DNA from 3 places in the Nonomuraea sp. NPDC004354 genome. Region 3 is predicted to be linked to each of the others. Evidence: riboswitches for the same ligand, from Rfam matches in the RefSeq annotation. Region 3 holds a riboswitch; each other region holds the start of a gene.
What was found. A riboswitch is a leader RNA that binds a small molecule or an ion and turns the genes downstream of it on or off. The one in region 3 is predicted to bind cobalamin.
Positions count from the first base shown of each region.

Region 1 (6,572 bases), on a different contig from region 3:
CGACGCAGGCGTACAGCTACGCCGCGCCCTCGACTCTGGTGGACGGCCGCCTCGGACTGTCGACGTCCGGCGGCACCGCGCTCAGCGGCCCCGCCCTCGCGCCCCGGTTCTTCAGCGGGGTGGTGACGCAGGCCGCGCCCGCGGCCGCGGCGCTGCTCGGCGTGGCCGACGTGGCCCTGACCCGCTACCACCAGCCCCGTCCGGGCTGGACCCGCGACCCGGTCGTCACGTGCGGCGGCGACCGGCTCAGGTTCGAGTCGTTCTCCGCCTGCGGCGGCGTCTACGCCCGCCTCGACCTGCTCGACGGCGCCCTGGACGGCGAGGTGTTCGACCGGGGCACCACCAACGTCGACGTCAACGGCCCGCTGCGCGAGGCGCTGGCCAGGGTCGGCCCGCGCGACCCGCTCCACCTCGGCGTCGGCGCCGACGAGCTGACCGTGACGACCCTCGACGGCGCGGTCGTGGAGAAGAAGGTGCCGCTGCCCGAGCGCTGGCTGAGGGGCTTCGCCGAGGTGCAGGTGATCGCGGCGGGCATGGATCTGAAGGCCGAGCTGCCGGGGATGAACGCGGTGCGGTTCCTGCGGTCGCTGCCCAAGCGGGCCACGGCCGACCTGTGGGTCACTCCCGTGGGCCGCGAGCTGCGGGTGGGCGACCGGCCCGGCGCGGGCGCGGTGTGCCTGTCCGGCGTGGGCCGCCTGGCGACGCTCCTGCCGCTGCTGCGCTTCGCCAGAAGCCTGCGGGTGTACGGCCCGGCCGGCGGCGCCGGCGGCGCGGCGTCGAGCGCCTGGGAGCTGGAACTGCCCGGCATGCGCTACACCCTCGCCCTGTCGCCGGAGCGCTGGCGCGGTTTCTCGGGGGAGGGCGCGGTGCTGGAGGACCTGTCGTCCGAGGAGGCCGAGGGCGACGCCGACGTGGTCGGCATGCTGCTCAACTTCGAGCCCGAGGTGGAGATCGGCCTGCTGGCCGACCGGGCGGGCCTGCCCACCGCCCGGGTCCGGGCCGCGCTCACCCAGCTGGGTACGGCGGGCCGCGTCGGCTACGACCTGTCCGACGCCGCGCACTTCCACCGCGAGCTGCCCTACGACAGGGAGCACGTGCAGAACCTCAATCCCCGCCTGGCCGCCGCGAAGGCGCTGGTGGCGGCCGGTGCCGTACGGATCGAGGGGGACACGGCGCGGGTGCGGACCGGCGGCGGGGTGCGCGAGGTGAGGGTGAGCGACGGCTCGTGCACCTGCCCGTGGTGGTGGGACCACCGCGGCTCGCGCGGACCGTGCAAGCACGTGCTGGCGGTCAGGATCGCCGCCCGCGCCGACGTGGCGGCCGTGCGATGAGCGTCTGGCAGGAGGTGCGTGACCTCGTCACCGAGCGCAAGACCGTGGCGCTCGCCGACCTGGTGACCACGCTGACCGAGGCCGAGCGGGCCGAGGCGGGCCGCCGGCTGCCGGGCTTCCTCAAGGAGTTGCGCGAGACCGCGACGCGGATGGCCAGGGAGAGCCGGCGGGGCGGGGGTGCCGAGGACGACGCCGCCGAGGACGACGACCCCGAGTGGATGCGGCTGGAGGTGCGCTGGGCGGTGGCCGACGCGGTCAGCGCGTTCGGGCCGCCGCTTCTGGTCGCCGGCGCGGGCACGCTCTCCGCCCCCGCGGCCACGGCCGCCTGGCTGACCCGCCGTGACCTGGTGCCGGCCCCGGACCCGTGGCGTGAAGAACCGGACGAGCTGGACGAGGTGTTCCGCGCGCTGGCCGCGCGCCCCGTCGCCTTCCAGGCCGATGTGGCCGCACGGCTGGCGGCGAAGATCCGCAGGCCGCGCGACCGCGTCGTCCCGCTGGCCCTCGGGGCGCTGCGGGCCTCGGGCGCCGAGCCGCCCGAGCACGACCCGCTCGTGGTCGCCTGGCTGTCGGCCCCTCCCGTGGACGACGACCCGCTGGTCGGCCCGCTGCTGCCGAGGATCTTCCACGCGGAGGGCGCCGGCCGGGCCCTCAGGGACGAACGGCCGAAGCCAGGACCCACCCGCTGGCTCGCCCTGTTCGGGCAGCTCCTGGCGGCGGGCACGGTGTCGCGCGAGGAGATCCTCGACGGCTGCGTGAGCCGGTTCCTGCGCGGCGGCGACGCCATCGACCTGCGCTTCTTCGTCCGCCTGCACGAGCTGGTCGACCCGCGGCCGCACGAGTCGGCCGGGCGGGCCCGCGACTATCTGCGGCTGCTGCCCGCCGCCCCCGGCACGGTCGCCGAGCTGGCGATGGCCCAGCTGCGCCGCACCGGACCCCACGACGCCGCCGACGTCGTCGACGCGGTCGACGCGCTGACCTTCCGTCCCGAGGCCAAGCTGGCCCGCGCCGGCCTGACCTGGCTGGAGGAGGAAGTACGGCAGGCGCCCGCGCGCGCCGCCGACCTGGCGCCCGCGCTCGTCACGGCGTTCTCCCACACCTCCTACGAGGTGCGGCGGCGCGCGGCCGCCCTCGCGGTCAAGCACGCCACCGCGTTCGGCCCGGCCGCTCCGCTGATCGCCGAGGCCGTCCCCGCCCTGCCCGCCGACCTCGGCGCGCAGGTGGCGGCGGTGTTCGGCGGCGACCTCGCGGCCGAGGAGGCACCGGAGCCGTTCACCCCAGCGCCGCTGCCCGTCCTGCCGGGCCCCGGCCGGTTCCCCGCGCCCGCGCTCGACGCGTGGCAGCGGTACCGGCGCGGATGGATGCAGGACGAGCGGTGGCTGTCCGCCTTCGTGGCGGCCGCGGGCGACCGTCCGGCCCTGCGCGCGAAGCTGAAGCGCGCCTTCGACGACCCCGCTCAGCTGGACGACCCCGCTCAGCTGTACGCCAAGGAGCGCTGGACAGAGACCGGCGACTGGATCGCCGCCCTGGTCAGGGAGGTGATCACGCCGGGCGCCGATCCGGGTGTGCCCGCCGCCGAGCCCGCCGACCGGTGGATGCCGACAGCGGGGCCGCACCCGTTGACCGGTCACGAACAGGAGCCCGACCCCGCGGCGGAGCTGCGCAGGCGGCAGCGACTGCCCGACCCGGGGCGGGCCTCGCCGCCGCACCTGTTCCTGCTGCGCCGGCTGAGCGAGATCTACGTGGCCCTGCGGGAGGGAACGCTGCCGCCCGTCCTGCTGGCCACGCCCACCCTGATGACCGGGCACCTGGACCCCGCGACGCTGGTGGACCGGCTCGAGGCGTGCGCCGCCGCCGGTGTCGAGCCGCTGGCCGCCGACCTGGGGCAGGCGCTGCTGCGGCTGCCGCGCGGAGCCCACCCCGCCGCCGCCGAGCGGGCCGCACGCGTGGGCTCGCGGGGAGCCGTCCAGGCCGCCGCCTGGCTGTCCGCGGGCGGCCCGCCCGACCCGGAGACCGGCGTGGCGTGGGCCTACGTCGAGGGCGGCACCCGCCATCTCTTCGAGGAGCGCACGCCCGAAGACGCCACGCAGGTCGAGCTGGTGCCGGTGCTGCGCGCCGAGCCGACCGGGCACGACCTGGTCGACGAGCTGCTGAGCGAGCCGTCGTCCTGGCACTGGGACGACCACAGCAACTCCATGGCCTGGTGGGCGGCGGTCCTGCCGTCGCACCGCGAGGTCGTCGCCGTCAACTACCTGCCCTACCTGCTGTACCGGTGGACCCGCCCCGGGATCTACCCGCCGCACCTGGCGATACTCGCCGACGCCGACGGCCCGGCCGGTGACGCCATCGCGGTCATGCTCGCCTACTTCCTCGCCAAGGGCGAACCGAAGGCGGTGCCGCTGCTGCTGCGGATGGCGGCCCGGGACAGCCTGCCCGCCGAGGCGGTCGGCCGCCAGCTGGCGTTCCTGATCCGCCGCGCCGGATACCCGATCCCTCCGGTGCTGGACTCCCTCGCCGGCGCCGCCCGCCGGGGCGCGCACGAGCAGGTCTGGGACATCCTCAGGGGGATGCTGCCGGTGCTGCTGCCGGGCCGGGGGGAGCGGCCGACCGCCGGCCACACCGCGGCGGTGGCGCTGGCCACCGACGTGGCGGCGTGGACCGGCGCCCGAGGCGAGATCCCGTGCGTGTCCGCTCACGCGGACAGCGGGCGCGGCACCCGCTTCGCCCACGAGTGCGCCCGCCTGCGCGACCGGCTCCGCTGACCGCGGAAGGCCCGCCCGTAGGAGGGGCTCTCCCGGATGGGCTTCGCGCGGGCATTCCCACCCGGCGGCCGGGCGCAGGTCACCGGTCGCCGGTCCAGCGGTCGTGGTGGACGGCGGCGTCCAGCGGGCGGCGCCGTCGCCAGCCGTGCCGTTCCCGGTCAGGGACCTCCTCCAGGTGGGAGACGGGGCCCACGCACAGCCACGCGACCGGTCGCACCACGCCGGGGACGCCCAGCAGGTCCCGCAGAAAGGACTCGCGGTAGAACGACACCCAGCCGACGCCGAGCCCTTCGGCGGTGGCGGCCAGCCACAGGTTCTGGATGGCCAGGCACACCGAGTAGAGCCCGGCATCGGCGATGGCGTGGCGGCCGAGCACCGCGGGCCCGCCCCGGCCAGGGTCGTAGGTGACCACGACGGACAGCGTCGACTCGAGCACCCCGTCGATCTTGATCCGGGCGAACCGCCGGGCGGCCTCGCCGTCGAGGGTGGCCGCGAACGTGTCCCGCTCCTGCCGTACGTGATCGTGGAAGGCGGCGCGGACGGCGCGGTCGCGCACCAGGATGAAGTCCCACGGCTGGGACAGGCCGACGCTGGGCGCCGCGTGCGCGGCCGACAGCACGCGGTGCAGCACCTCGTCGGGCACCGGCGCGCCGGTGAACTCGCCGCGCACGTCGCGGCGGCGGTGGATGACGTCGTACAGCTGGCTGATCATGGGCAGGCTCCCGCTGACTCGCGCCCCCGTGGGGGCGGTGAACGCGAGGCCGGTCTTCGGACTCCCGGATCAACGCCTGCCCGCCGGCCTTCCCAGCCCTGTCGGGCCAGTGACTGCGCTCGCGCGCGTGGGCGGAGGCTCCCCGGTAACCGCGGCGGGCCCGTGCCGGACTCTCACCGGCTTCCCGATTCTCCCCGCGAACGCGGGGCACCTCGCAACAGTTCGCCGGGCAGTACGGTAGCCGATCACTTCACCCGCCCGGTCGGCGAGGTCGGCCGGGACTCCGTCGCCCTGCCCGCGGTAGTGTCACCACGGCCGGTGCGGGCTCGTCCAGGCTTCCTCGCGCGAGGGGGCGGACGCGTGCGCCGCGACGTCTGCCGTGCCTGGACGGCTGTCACCGCCGGGGGGACAGCCGCAGGACGACCCGGTCGGCGGACAGGGACAGCACCTGGACGCCGATGCCGTTGACCGATCCGGTGGTGCCCGCGCCCAGTCGCGCCTGCGAGCTGACGCCTGGACCGGTGCCCTTCACCTTCACCTGGTCGCCGGTGAAGGTGACGGCCAGCCTGGTGATGCCGAAGCGCGAGCTGACGCGGAAGGACACCGCCCGGCTGAGGGAGAGCCTGCACGCGCCGTCGTAGCAGGCGCGCAGGTTGGGCGCGGGGGAGAGGCCGGTGACCGGGGACGCGGCGGACCGGGACGCGGTGCTGACCGGGGGCGCGGCGGTCACCAGCGCGGGGGCGGTCGAAAGGCGACGGGTGGCGGCCGCGGGGGCGGCGGGCAGGGGTGCGGTCGCGCCTGCGGTGATGGGGGGCGGAGGGGCGGTCGCGCCTGCGGTGATGGGGGGCGGAGGGGCGGTGGTGCCTGCGGTGAGGGTCGCGGCGAGAAGCGCGAGGGTGGCGACTGCGAGCGGCATGGTCCTCTCTTCCTACGGTGGGTCGGGTCGGCGGCCGTTCTCCCACCCTGGGTCAGGCGCCACGCTCCGTCCACCCGTTCGGCGCAGGAGGTGGTGCTCGAGGTCGGTTGTGCGGCGAAGAATCCGCTTTGGGAGGCGGCGGGTAAGCGTGGGATGATGGCCGGGCCATGTCAGCCACGATGCCGCTTCGAGCTCTGCGAGCCGCCGCCTTCGCCGCGGTCTCGGTCATGCTCGGCATCGCCGCCCATGTGTTCGCCGGCGGGTCGGTGTCGGCGCCGTCGGTGGTGGTGGCGCTGCTGGTGTCGTTCCTGCCGGCCCAGGCGCTGGCCGGGCGGGAGCGGTCGGCGGCCGTGATCGCCGTGACCCTGGCCGCCACGCAGCTGGTGCTGCACGTGCTGTTCGCCGGCGCCCATGCCGTCGAGCCGGTGGTCGCGGGGCACGCGCACGGCCAGTCCTGGCTGGTGCCGGGCCTCGGCATGCTGGTCATGCACGGATGGGCGATCGGGCTGACGGCGCTGTGGATGTCGCACGGCGAGGCGGCCCTGTGGGCGCTGCTGCGGCGGCTGGCCGTACGGCTGCTCGTCGCGGTGCTGGCGTTCGTCGATCCGGCGGCCCGCACGGCCGTCCCCGCGCCGGCCGAGCGGCCGGTGATCCTGCGTTCCATCCTGCTCGGCCACGAGATGGGCCGGCGCGGCCCTCCTGGCGTCATGCGCACCGTTCCCGCCTGACCTCCCGTTCGAGGAGGCCGATGCGGGCCACCCCGGGAAAGGGGTGCTCCCCGGCGTCCCTGTCGTGACGGGCGCCGGGTCGACATCAGTGCCATGACACCAGTGCCGGCTCAGCCGGAAGAAGGG
Region 1 is NZ_JBSGDV010000020.1:153,939-160,510, reverse strand. Features, by position in the region: gene ACWENQ_RS38140 (SWIM zinc finger family protein) at 1-1,331, shown strand, start outside; gene ACWENQ_RS38135 (hypothetical protein) at 1,328-4,090, shown strand; gene bluB (5,6-dimethylbenzimidazole synthase) at 4,170-4,802, opposite strand; cobalamin riboswitch at 4,833-5,027, opposite strand; gene ACWENQ_RS38125 (hypothetical protein) at 5,197-5,718, opposite strand; gene ACWENQ_RS38120 (MFS transporter) at 5,898-6,446, shown strand.
Region 1: another riboswitch for cobalamin. It lies ahead of bluB (5,6-dimethylbenzimidazole synthase); the one in region 3 lies ahead of ACWENQ_RS44015 (ribonucleoside-diphosphate reductase subunit alpha).

Region 2 (6,572 bases), on a different contig from region 3:
TGGAGCGGCTGGGCTCGCTGGTGGCCCGCTCGTGCGACCTGGAGGCCTTGGTACGGCTGGCGCGCACGGCTCCCGCGCTGCGCGCGCGGCCGTGGAGCCCGGCCGCGGCCCTCCGGATGGCGGCCACCGAGGAGACCCGGCGCGAGGGGCCGGCGGTGAGCTCAGGGGGTGGGCGCCGGCCGGTGGTGGCGACGGCCGGGGGAGCGGCGTTCACCTTCGGGTACGCCGAGCACGCCGAACTGCTGCGGGCGGCCGGAGCCGACGTGGTCACCTTCGACCCGCTGCGCGACCGGGCGCTCCCCGAGGGCACCGCGGCCGTCGTGATCGGCGGCGGCTTCCCTGAGATGTACGCGGCCGACCTGGCCGCCAACGAGCCGCTGAAGCGGGAGATCGCCGCGTTCCGGGGCCCGATCGCGGCCGAGTGCGCGGGCCTGCTGTACCTGTGCGAGAGCCTCGACAACCACCCCATGTGCGGAAAAATCGCGGCGAAGGCGGAAATGACGCCTCGGCTGACGCTCGGCTACCGCGACGCCACCGCCACCCGCGACTCCCTGCTCACCCGCGCGGGCGAGCGCTACCGGGGCCACGAGTTCCACCGGACGGCCGTGACCGCCTCCGGAGAGCCCCTGTTCCGGTGGGAAGGCGGCGGAGACGGTCACGGGGATGCCCTGGTGACCGCCTCCTACCTGCACCTGCACTGGGCGGGCCGGCCGCTGTCGGCTCAGCGCCTGGTGTCGTCCTCCAGATCGCCCTCCGCCTTGAGATAGGCCTCCCGCAGCTCTCGCAGCACGTCGGGATCCGGGTGCTCCCACATCCCCCGCTCGGCCGCCTCCAGCAGCCGCTCGGCGATGCCGTGCAGCGCCCACGGGTTCGACTTCTCCATGAACTCCCTGTTCACGGGATCGAGCACGTAGGTCTGCGTGAGCTTGTCGTACATCCAGTCGGCGACCACGCCGGTCGTGGCGTCGTAGCCGAACAGGTAGTCCACGGTCGCGGCCAGCTCGAAGGCGCCCTTGTAGCCGTGCCGCCGCATCGCGGCCAGCCAGTTGGGGTTCACCACGCGGGCCCGGAAGATCCGCGAGGTCTCCTCCGACAGCGTGCGCGTGCGCACGGCGTCCGGGCGGGTGCTGTCGCCCACGTACGCGGCGGGCGCGCGGCCCGTGAGCGCCCGTACGGTGGCCACCATGCCGCCGTGGTACTGGAAGTAGTCGTCGGAGTCGGCGATGTCGTGCTCGCGGGTGTCGATGTTCTTCGCCGCGACCGCGATCCGCCGGTAGGCGCTCTCCATGTCCTGGCGGGCCGGCACGCCGTCCAGGTCGCGGCCGTAGGCGAAACCGCCCCACACCGCGTAGACCTCGGCCAGGTCGGCGTCGTCCCGCCAGTTGCGGCTGTCGATCAGCGGCAGCAGGCCCGCGCCGTACGCGCCCGGACGGGAGCCGAAGACCCGCATCGTGGCCCTGCGCTCGTCGCCGTGCGTCTCGAGGTCGGCGGCGACGTGGGCGCGGACGTAGTTGTCGTCGGCGGGCTCGTCCAGGGCGGCGATCATGCGCACGGCGTCGTCCAGCATGGCCACGACATGCGGGAAGGCGTCGCGGAAGAAGCCGCTGATGCGCACCGTGACGTCGATGCGCGGCCGGCCGAGCTCGTCGAGCGGAACCGGCTCCAGGCGGGTGACCCGCCGGGAGGCGTCGTCCCACACCGGGCGGGCGCCCAGCAGCGCGAGGACCTCGGCGACGTCGTCGCCCGCCGTCCGCATGGCGCTGGTCCCCCACACCGACAGGCCCACCGAACGCGGCCACTCGCCGGTGTCGGCGCGGTAGCGGGCCAGGAGCGAGTCGGCCATCGCCTGGCCGGTCTCCCACGCCAGCTTGCTGGGGACGGCGCGCGGGTCGACCGAGTAGAAGTTCCTGCCGGTGGGCAGCACGTTGATCAGGCCGCGCAGCGGGGAGCCGCTGGGGCCCGCGGGGACGTAGCCGCCGTCGAGCGCGTGCAGGAGGTGGTCGAGCTCGTCACCGGTCCTGGCCAGCCTGGGCACGACCTCGGTGGCGGCGAACTCCAGGATCCGGACGACCAGGTCCCGCCGCGCGCCGGAGGGGGCGAGGACCGCGTCGGTCACCTCGCGGGCCGCCGCCACCTCCCAGCCGCGCGCCTCCATGCCCTCCACCAGCGCCCTGGCCGTCGACTCGGCCGCGTCCACGCTCGCCAGGCCCGCCGTACCGTCCTCGGCCAGCCCCAGAGCCTCCCGCAGGCCGGGCAGCGTCTCGGCGCCCGCCCACATCTGCCGGGCCCGCAGCATCGCCAGCACCAGGTCGACCCGCACCGACCCCTCGGGCGCCGCCCCCAGCACGTGCAGCCCGTCGCGGATCTGCACGTCCTTGACCTCGCACAGCCAGCCGTCCACGTGCAGCAGGAAGTCGTCGAACTCCGTGTCGTGCGGCCGGTCGGCCAGACCGAGGTCGTGGTCGAGCCGTGCCGCCTGGATGAGTGTCCAGATCTGCGCCCTGATCGCGGGCAGCTTGGCCGGGTCCATCGCGGCGATCGAGGCGTGCTCGTCCAGCAGCTGCTCCAGGCGGGCGATGTCGCCGTAGGTGTCGGCGCGGGCCATCGGCGGCACCATGTGGTCCACCAGGACGGCGTGCGCCCGCCGCTTGGCCTGCGTCCCCTCGCCCGGGTCGTTGACCAGGAACGGGTAGACCAGCGGCAGGTCGCCCAGCGCCGCGTCGGGCCCGCACGCGGCCGACAAGCCCGCCGACTTGCCGGGCAGCCACTCCAGGTTGCCGTGCTTGCCGACGTGCACGATCGCGTGCGCGCCGAACTCCGCCGACAGCCACCGGTAGGCCGCCAGGTAGTGGTGGCTGGGCGGCAGGTCCGGATCGTGGTAGATCGCGATCGGGTTCTCGCCGAAGCCGCGCGGCGGCTGCACCATCACCACGACGTTGCCCGCCCGCAGCGCGGCGAACACGATGTCGCCCTCGTGCACGAACAGCTCGCCGGGCGGCGGCCCCCAGTGGCGCTCCATCGCCTCGCGCAGCTCGGCGGGGAGCGTGCCGTACCAGGAGGTGTAGGTGGCGGCGGGCACGCGCACCGGGTTGGCCGCGAGCTGCTCCTCCGTCAGCCACTCCTGGTCCTGGCCGCCGGCCGCGATGAGCGCGTGGATCAGCGCGTCGCCGTCGCCCTCGGCGACGCCGGGCAGGCCCTCGCCCAGGTCGTAGCCCTCGCCGGCCAGCCTGGCCAGCAGTTTCACGGTGCTCGCGGGGGTGTCGAGGCCGACCGCGTTGCCGACGCGCGCGTGCTTGGTCGGGTAGGCCGACAGCATCACCACGAGCTTCTTCTCGGCGTTCGGGACGTGCCTGAGCCGGGCGTGCCGTACGGCGATGCCGGCGACGCGGGCCGCGCGCTCGGGATCGGCCGCGTAGACGGTCAGCCCGTCCGCGTCCACCTCCTTGAACGAGAACGGCACCGTGATGATCCGGCCGTCGAACTCGGGGATCGCCACCTGCGACGCCGCGTCCAGCGGTGACAGGCCGTCGTCGTTCTCCTCCCACGCCTGCCTGCTCGTGGTCAGGCACAGCCCTTGCAGGATCGGCACGTCCAGCTCGGCCAGCGCGCCCACGTCCCACGCCGCGTCGTCGCCGCCGGCTCCGGCCGTCGCGGGCCGCGTGCCTCCTGCGGCCAGGACGGTCACCACGAGCGCGTCGGCGGTCCGCAGCGTGTCGAGCAGGCCGGGCTCCGCCGTGCGGAGCGAGGAGCAGAAGACCGGCAGCGCGCGGCCGCCCGCGGCCTCGATCGCGTCGCAGAGCGTCCGCACGAAGGCCGTGTTGCCCGCCATGTGGTGCGCGCGGTAGTAGAGCACGCCCACGACGGGCCCCTCGGCGGCGGAACGCTCCCTCTCGAGCAGCCCCCAGGCCGGGGCCGGTTCGGGCGCCGCGAACCCGTTGCCGGTCAGCAGCACCGTGTCGGACAGGAAGGCGTGCAGCTCGGCGAGGTTGGCCGGGCCGCCGTGGGCGAGATAGGCATGCGCCTCGGCGCAGACGCCGCCGCTGACCGTCGACAGCTCCATGAGCTCGGCGTCGGGCGCCTGCTCGCCGCCCAGCACCACCACGGGCCGTGGTCCCGCGAGCAGCCGGTCGAGCCCCTCCTCCCAGGCCCTGCGCCCGCCGAGGAGCCGCACCACGACCAGGTCCGTGCCCTCGACCAGCGCGGGCAGGTCGTCGACCGTCAGCCGGGCGGGGTTTCCGAGGCGGTACGGCGCGCCGCTCGCCCTCGCGCTCAGCAGGTCGGTGTCGGAGGTGGACAGCAGCAGGACGGCCGTGCTCTCGGGCACAGGAACTCCTCCCTCGGGGTCCTCGCCCCGGTCGCGGGTGTCACGAGAGCGGGAGTCTCCTGGCTCCCGGATCGACGCTCACCCCGGCCTTCCCGTCCGTCGCCGGACAGTGGCCTGCGGTGGGGTTCGCTCCCCGGTCACAGTGGCGGGACCGCGCCGGCTTCGCACCGGCTTCCTCCGTCGCCCTCGTCTGTGATCAGACTAGAGGGTTTTGAACGGGTTACCATCCTCCCCGTGGACATAACCGACGTTTCAGGACACCTGCGCCCTGATGCGTGTCCCGGGGCCCTTCAGGTCCACACCGCCGCGGACGGCGCGCTCGCCCGGGTCCGCATCCCCGGTGGCGTCCTCACGGCGGCCCAGCTGGGCGAGGTGGCGGCGTGCGCGGCCGAGCTGGGATCGGGCGTGATCGAGCTGACCTCCCGGGCGAACCTCCAGGTCCGCGGCCTGCGCGTCACCCCCGCCCCGCCCGCCGCTCCACCTGCCGGGACGCCCGCTCGCCCGGCCCCGGCCGGCGTCGCGGCAGCGGACATGGCGCCGGACGGCATCCCCTCAGGAGCGGTGCCGGGCGCACCGCTCGCCGGCGCGGCGCAGGCGGGGGTTTCCGCGGGCGTGGCGCCGGACGGGCTTCGGGCGGGTCCCGGACCGGGCGCGGCCGCGGCGAGCGTGCCGGTCTTCGCGGCGCGGATGGCGGCGGCGGGGCTGCTGCCGTCGGCCACCCACGAGCGGGTCCGCAACATCCTCGCCTCACCGCTGGCGGGACGCGCCCCCTCGTCCCTGGTGGACGTCCGGCCGCTGGTCGCCGACCTGGACCGCCGGCTGTGCGCCGCCCCCGAGCTGGCCGCGCTCTCCGGCCGCTTCCTGTTCGCCCTGGACGACGGCACCGGTGACGTCCTGTCCTGCGGCGCCGACGTGACCTTCCTTGCCACCTCGCCCGTCGGCGGGGTGCTGTTGCTCGGTGGGGAACGGCAGGCCGTACCCGTGACCGTGTCCGGCGCTGTTCCGCTGATGCTCGCGGCGGCCTCGGTCTTCATGGAGCTGAGCGACGGCACCGCCTGGCGCGTCACCGACCTCCCGGACGGCCCGGCCCGGCTCGCCGCCCGCCTGAACCCGCCGACCACCCAGGACCCCGGCCCGGCGACTCCGCGACAGGACGCCCGGTTCCCCGGCCCGGCCCGGCAGGGCGACCAGACTCCCGCCCCGGCCCGGCAGGGGGACGACCAGGCTCCCGCGCAGGCCCGACAGGGGGACGACCTGGAGATGGTGGCCCCGGATGTCGAGACGGCCGCGCGCGGTGCCGGGGTGCGCGACGCGGGGACCCGCCCGCAGCGTGACGGCAGGGTCGCGCTCGAGGTGGTGGTCCCGCTCGGCCGCCTGTCCGCCGGTCAGGCCACGGCGCTCGCCGCCTGCGCCGCCGAGATCCGCGTCACGCCGTGGCGCACCGTCGTCCTGCCCGACCTGCCCGCCGACGCCGTCCAGCCGATCGCGGACCGGCTCACCGCTGCCGGGCTGGTCGCCGTCGCAGGGACGCCGTGGGCGGGCCTGTCGGCCTGCACGGGCCGCCCGGGGTGCGCGAAATCCCTGGCCGACGTCCAGCTCGACGCCAGACGCTGGGCGGAACGGCCCGGCCACGAACCACCGGCCCGCCCGGTCCACTGGGCCGGGTGCGAACGGCGGTGCGGCCGTCCGGCGGGGGAGGTGGTCGACGTCGTCGCCACCCCGACCGGCTACCGTGTCGCGGGCCGTACCGAAGAAGAGGGGATATGACCGACTACATCCGCGACGGCGCGGAGATCTACCGGCGCTCGTTCGCCACCATCCGCGCGGAGAGCGACCTGGCCGGGTTGCCGCAGGACGTGGCCCAGGTGGCCGTCCGCATGATCCACGCCTGCGGCATGACCGACCTGGTCGCCGATCTCGCCTACTCGCCGGGCGTGGTCGCCGCGGCGCGGGCGGCCCTGCGCGGGGGCGCGCCGATCCTGTGCGACGCCATGATGGTCGCCTCCGGGGTGACCAGGGCGCGCCTGCCCAGGGACAACGAGGTGATCTGCACCCTCGGCGACCCGGGCGTGCCGGGGCTGGCCGAGCGGATGGGCACGACCCGCAGCGCCGCCGCCCTGGAGCTGTGGCGCGACCGGCTGGACGGCGCGGTCGTCGCCGTGGGCAACGCGCCCACCGCCCTGTTCAGGCTCCTGGAGCTGGTCGAGGAGGGCGCGGGACGCCCCGCGGCGGTGCTCGGCATCCCCGT
Region 2 is NZ_JBSGDV010000013.1:179,118-185,689, forward strand. Features, by position in the region: gene ACWENQ_RS30555 (cobyrinate a,c-diamide synthase) at 1-767, shown strand, start outside; gene cobN (cobaltochelatase subunit CobN) at 722-4,324, opposite strand; cobalamin riboswitch at 4,360-4,547, opposite strand; gene ACWENQ_RS30565 (hypothetical protein) at 4,559-6,091, shown strand; gene ACWENQ_RS30570 (precorrin-8X methylmutase) at 6,088-6,572, shown strand, end outside.
Region 2: another riboswitch for cobalamin. It lies ahead of cobN (cobaltochelatase subunit CobN); the one in region 3 lies ahead of ACWENQ_RS44015 (ribonucleoside-diphosphate reductase subunit alpha).

Region 3 (6,572 bases):
GACCTGCCCGCCACCCCCGAGGTGTGACGCAAGGTGATCATCCAATAACATCCTGTACAAGGGTTGGGGGCGACGGGGAGGGGCGCGCATGCGCCGTCGGGAGTTCGTGGCAGCGTTCGTGCCGGGGACGGTGGCCGCGCTGGCGTGCCTGGCCGGGTGCGGCGCCACGGTCCCCCGGCAGGGAGCCAGCTTCACCGTCGTGCCGGGCGGAGAGGCGTGGATCCCCGTCGCGAAGGTCCTGGCGGGCCAGTTCAGATACAGCGGCGTCGCCGACGGCGGGACCTCGCTGACCGTGACGGGCCTGCCCGCGCTCGCGACCGCCCTGCGCAACGGCTCCAAGGCGGCCGGCACCCCGCTGGCCAGGCTGGTGGGCGACGTCGAGGTGCTGGTCGTGCCCGCCGCCTCGCTGCTGCGCGGCTTCGACGACTTCGCCGGGCGGCTGCTCGCCGACCCGGGCGCCACGGTGCTGGCGGGCCGGCCCCAGGGCGGCACCGACCACCTGCTGTTCGGGCTGGTCGCGCGCGGGCTCGGCGCCGACGCCAGGGTGCTCGACTACGCCGGCTATCCCACCACGCACGACGCGGCCGCGGCGCTGCTCGTGGGCCGGGCCGCCGTCGCCGCCGGGCCGCTCGGCGACTGGCGCAAGCGCATCGACATGGGCCAGGTCAGGGTGCTGGCCGTCTCCTCCGCCGAACCGGTCGACGGCATCGAGGCGCCGACGCTGCTGGAGTCGGGCGTGCGGGTCGACTTCGCCGACTGGTGCGGGGTGCTCGGGCCGGGGGAGATGACCGAGCGCGAGCACGCCCAGGCGGTCGCGATCCTCGAGGAGATCACCGGGTCCCGGCAGTGGGCGGATGCGTGCCGTACGAGAGGGTGGAAGCCGATTCCCCTCAGCGGCGGCGACTTCGGCGTGTGGCTCGGGTCGGAGACCGAGCGGACCCGTGAGGTGCTCAAAGACCTCGGCCTCATCGACATGTTGGGGTAGTTGCGCCCGCGGCCACTAGATGTAGGATCCTGGTCGTCGCTGGTTCGCCCGATCAGGGCGGAGCAAAAAGGGAAGCCGGTGCGAATCCGGCGCTGCCCCGCAGCGGTGAGCGGGAACGACCGCCGTCACGACGCACTGGGCCCATGGCCTGGGAAGCGACGGCCAGTAGGAAGCTGACGAACGCCCGCGAGTCCGAAGACCTGCCAGCGGTGTGACCTGTCCATGGCCTCGAGGGAGGGCCGGGGGGCCTCGCGGCATGCCCGCGCGCTCTCGCCTGCCCTCACGAGGCCGAGCTCGCGAGGAGAGAGCGTGACGCAGACCGTAGAGGTGGATCGCCGGCTGGCCATCGAGGAGGCCGCCGCCAGGGTGATCGCCGATCCGGAGAACTCCAGGGTGGCCGCCAGGCTGCTGGCCGAGGAGATCGCCGACGAGGCCGCCGCGCACGGCGTGCGGACCTTCTCCGAGTCGATCGCGGCCACCCACGCCGCCGGCCTGCTCCAGGACGGGCTGGCCGCCTTCGTGGCCGCCCACGCCGCCGCCCTCGACGCGCTGGTGGACGAGAGCGCCGACGACAGGTTCGAGTACTTCGGGCTGCGCACCGTCTACGACCGGTACCTGCTGCGCCACCCCGACACGCGCGGCGTGCTCGAGCGCCCGCAGCACTTCCTGCTGCGCGTGGCGTGCGGCCTTTCCGCCTCGGTCACCGAGGCCGCCGAACTGTACGCCCTGATGTCCACGCTGTCCTACCTGCCGAGCTCGCCCACCCTGTTCAACTCGGGTTCGCGCCGCGCGCAGCTGTCGTCCTGCTTCCTGCTCGACTCGCCGCGCGACGACCTCGAGGGCATCTACGAGCGCTACGGCCAGGTCGCCAGGCTCTCGAAGTACGCCGGGGGCATCGGCATCGCCTGGACCAGGGTCCGCTCCCGGGGCTCGCTCATCCGCGGCACGAACGGCCACTCCAACGGCATCGTCCCCTGGCTGCGCACGCTCGACTCCAGTGTCGCCGCCGTCAACCAGGGCGGCCGCCGCAAGGGCGCGGCCTGCGTCTACCTGGAGACCTGGCACGCCGACATCGAGGAGTTCCTCGAACTGCGCGACAACACCGGCGAGGAGGCCCGCCGCACCCACAACCTCAACCTCGCCAACTGGGTGCCGGACGAGTTCATGCGCCGCGTCGAGGCCGACCAGGTGTGGTCGCTGTTCGACCCCAAGGAGGTGCCGCACCTCACCGACCTGTACGGCGAGGCGTTCGACGACGCCTACCGGGCCGCGGAGGCGGCCGGCCTGCACACCCGCCAGATCCCGGCCCGCACCCTCTACGGCCGGATGATGCGCACGCTCGCGCAGACCGGCAACGGCTGGATGACCTTCAAGGACGCCGCCAACCGCGCCTCCAACCAGACCGCGCGCCCGGAGAACGTCATCCACCTGTCCAACCTCTGCACCGAGATCCTCGAGGTCACCAGCGACGGCGAGACCGCCGTCTGCAACCTCGGCTCGATCAACCTGGCCGCCCACCTGGCCGGCGGCTCGATGGACTGGGCCCGGCTGCGGGCCACCGTGCGGACCGCGGTGCGCTTCCTGGACAAGACGATCGACCTGGGCTTCTACCCGACGCCGGAGGCCGAGACCGCCAACCTGCGGTGGCGGCCGATCGGGCTCGGCGTGATGGGCCTGGCCGACGTGTTCTTCTCGCTGCGCCTGCCGTTCGACTCGGCCGAGGCGCTGGCGCTGTCCACGCGCATCGCCGAGGAGATCGCGCTGGCCGCCTACGACACCTCCGCCGACCTGGCCGTCGAGCGCGGGCGCCACCCCTCCTACGGCGACACGAGGGCGGCCCAGGGGGTGCTGCACCCCGACCACTTCGGCGCCGGCGACTCGCCCGCGTGGACGGCCCTGCGCGCCAAGATCGACCGGACCGGCCTGCGCAACTCCCTCATGATCGCCATCGCGCCCACCGCGACGATCGCCTCGATCGCCGGATGCTACGAGTGCATCGAGCCCCAGGTGTCGAACGTCTTCAAGCGCGAGACCCTGTCCGGCGAGTTCCTGCAGGTCAACCGGTATCTGGTCGCCGACCTGCAGCGGCTCGGGCGGTGGACGCAGGAGATGCGCGACGAGATCAAGCGGGCCGACGGGTCGGTGCAGGACATCCCCGGGATCCCGGCCGAGCTCAAGACGCTGTACCGGACCGCGTGGGAGCTGCCGCAGAAGGCGCTCATCGACCTGGCGGCGGCGCGGACGCCGTACATCGACCAGTCGCAGTCGCTGAACCTGTTCATGGCCACGCCGACGATCGGGAAGCTGTCGTCGATGTACGCCTACGCCTGGAAGCAGGGGCTGAAGACCACCTACTACCTGCGCTCGCGCCCGGCGACGAGGATCGCCCAGACGACCGTGCAGGCGACCGCTCAGCCCGCCCCAGAGCCCGCCTTCACGGTGAGCGAGGCCGTCGCCTGCTCGCTGGAGAACCCCGAGATCTGCGAAGCCTGCCAGTAGCCCTCGCCCGCCGCGCCGACGACGACCCACCGCAAGGAGAACCACGTGCTGCTCGACCCCGGCATGGACCTGACGCTGCGCCCGATGCGCTACCCCGACTTCTACGAGCGCTACCGGGCGGCCATCCGCAACACCTGGACGGTCGAGGAGGTGGACCTGCACAGCGACCTGGCCGACCTGGCCAGGATGACGCCCCAGGAACGCCATCTCATCAACCGGCTGGTCGCCTTCTTCGCCACCGGCGACTCGATCGTCGCCAACAACCTCGTGCTCAACCTCTACCAGCACGTCAACGCCCCCGAGGCCCGCCTGTACCTGTCCAGGCAGCTGTTCGAGGAGGCGGTGCACGTGCAGTTCTACCTGACGCTGCTCGACACCTATCTGCCCGACCCGGACGAGCGCGTCAAGGCCTTCGCCGCCGTCGACAACATCCCCTCCATCCGCGACAAGGCCGAGTTCTGCTTCCGCTGGATCGACTCCCTGGCCGACCTGCGGCGGCTGGAGACCAGGGCGGACCGCCGGGCCTTCCTGCTCAACCTGATCTGCTTCGCCGCCTGCATCGAGGGCCTGTTCTTCTACGGCGCCTTCGCCTACGTCTACTGGTTCCGCTCCCGCGGCCTGCTCGGCGGCCTGGCCACCGGCACCAACTGGGTCTTCCGTGACGAGTCGATGCACATGGAGTTCGCCTTCAGCGTCGTCGACACCGTGCGCGCCGAGGAGCCCGACCTGTTCGACGACAAGCTCGGCGAGCAGGTCACCAGGATGATCGAGGAGGCGGTGGCGGCCGAGCTGGCCTTCGCCCGTGACCTGTGCGGCGATGGCATGTCGGGAATGACCGTCGAGCAGATGCGCGAGTACCTTGAGTACGTGGCCGATCAGCGGCTGCGCCGTCTCGGCCTGCCCGTCAGGTACGGAACCGCCAACCCCTTCGCGTTCATGGAGCTGCAGGACGTGCAGGAGCTGGCGAACTTCTTCGAGCGCAGGGTGTCGGCATACCAGGTCGCGGTCGAGGGCAATGTGACCTTCGACGAGACATTCTGAGACATTAGGGGGCATGATCGTGGCGCCGGTGAACTGGCTCATCCTGATCGCATCCGTCCTCGGAGCGGTCGTCTGTGTCGAGCTGGTTCGCAGGCTCCTCCTGAGAGCCGCCCGTACCTGGGACTTCGTCGGGCATCTGGTGCGCAGGTGCACCTGGCCGGCGTTCGCCGTGGCGTCGGTGGTGGCCTTCAACACCGCGTTCGTGCCCAGCATGGTCGGCAGCGCGGCGCTGCCCATCGTCGAGCGTCTCACCGGCATCCTCACCATCGCCGCGTTCACCTGGCTGCTCATCCAGGCCGCCTACGCGGTCACCGACGTCGTCCTCGACCGGCTCGAACAGGTCGAGGAGAACAACCGCAGAGCCAGGCGGGCCAGAACGCAGATCGCGCTGGTCCGCAGGGCCGCCGCGGCGGTGATCATCGTGATCTCCTTCGGCGCCGCGCTGTTCACCTTCCCCGAGGTGCGCGCGCTCGGCGCCGGACTGCTCGCCTCGGCCGGCATCGCCGGCGCGATCGTCGGCATCGCGGCGCAGTCCACGATCGGCAACATGCTCGCCGGGCTGCAGCTCGTCTTCAGCGATGCGCTGCGGCTCGACGACGTGGTGGTGGTCAACGGCGAGTGGGGCAGGATCGAGGAGCTCACGCTCACCTACGTCGTGGTCCGCTCGTGGGACGAGCGGCGTCTGGTCTTCCCCGTCTCCTACTTCACCCAGAACCCGTTCGAGAACTGGACCAGGCACGGCAGCAGGGTCATCGGCCACGTCTACTTCCGCGTCGACTGGTCGGTGCCCGTACCGGAGCTGCGCGAGGAACTGCACCGCTTCATCAAGGACCACCCGCTGTGGGACCAGAAGGATTGGACCCTCCAGGTCACCGACATCCTGCCCAACGGCCTGGTGGAGCTGCGGGCACTGATGAGCGCGGCCGACTCGGCCTCGGTCTGGGACCTGAAGGCCGACGCCCGCGAGCACCTCGTGGCCTACCTGAAGGCCCACCACCCGCACGCGCTGCCCCGCTTCCGGGTGGAGAGCTCCTCCTACGGCGCCTTCGCCGACTCAGGCCCCGGAGGCTGGCCGAAGGACCCGCGTGGCGCCCGCGATCAGCGCGGTGGCCAGCACCCAGCCTGAGACCACCAGCGTCCACGCCACCCAGGCCGTCCACCCGGCCGGCTCGTACGCGCCGCGCACCTCGAACACACTCACCGGCACCAGCAGGTCGAGCGAGTAGACGAACGCGTTGAACGTGCGCACCTGGTCAGGGTCGACCTGGACCGGCGGAACGCGGGTGAAGATGACCGTCCCCGCGGTCAGCAGGATCGCCGCCCACAGACCCGCCAGCCACGAGCGGTAGCCGTAGCCCACCATGACGTCGAGCAGCCGCCCCCACACCTTGCCCGCCGGCCGCAGGGTGCCGCGCCGCCGCCGTTGCTTGGCCAGCAGCACCCGCCGCGCCTCCGGCTCGTGCCCGATGCGCCGGTACCACGAGGCCAGCTGCTCGTACGGCTGCGGCCGGTACCCGCCGGGGTCGTGGCCCAGCCAGCCGAGCCGTTCGGCCAGGGACCAGGGACCGCGCAGCGACTCGTAGGTCAGGCCGTTGAGCCGCACCGCGCCCGGATAGGCGTCGGGGGAGTCCAGCAGCACCCCGAAGCGCGAGTAGCCGAAGTTGACCTCGCCCTCGATCACGTCGGGCCGCATGATCACCTCGTCCGCCTGCATGTGGCTGAGGTGCAGCGCCCGGCCCTCCGCACGAAGCTCTGCATGGTGGAAGGACAGCACCCCGTCGACGCGTGCGCCGCGCATCCTGATCGTGCCGTCCGCCCTGAAGCCGGCGCTGAGCTCGGCGGTGCCCGCGGTCATGAAGTCGGCGTTGACCGCGCCGACGTGCGCGCCCTCCAGGTAGAGGCCGCCGGGGAAGGTACCGCCGATCAGCCGCAGGTCGCCGTGGGCGCGCAGCCCGCGCAGGAAGGTGCCGCCGCCGACCGACAGGCCGCCCGCCCACAGCGCCCACTCGTGCATCGTGTCAGTGACGCCGCCCTCGGGCTCGCGGAC
Region 3 is NZ_JBSGDV010000033.1:29,394-35,965, forward strand. Features, by position in the region: gene ACWENQ_RS44005 (ArsR/SmtB family transcription factor) at 1-27, shown strand, start outside; gene ACWENQ_RS44010 (tripartite tricarboxylate transporter substrate-binding protein) at 89-985, shown strand; cobalamin riboswitch at 1,009-1,207, shown strand; gene ACWENQ_RS44015 (ribonucleoside-diphosphate reductase subunit alpha) at 1,295-3,484, shown strand; gene ACWENQ_RS44020 (ribonucleotide-diphosphate reductase subunit beta) at 3,530-4,525, shown strand; gene ACWENQ_RS44025 (mechanosensitive ion channel family protein) at 4,539-5,651, shown strand; gene ACWENQ_RS44030 (membrane-associated oxidoreductase) at 5,580-6,539, opposite strand; gene ACWENQ_RS44035 (hypothetical protein) at 6,449-6,572, opposite strand, start outside.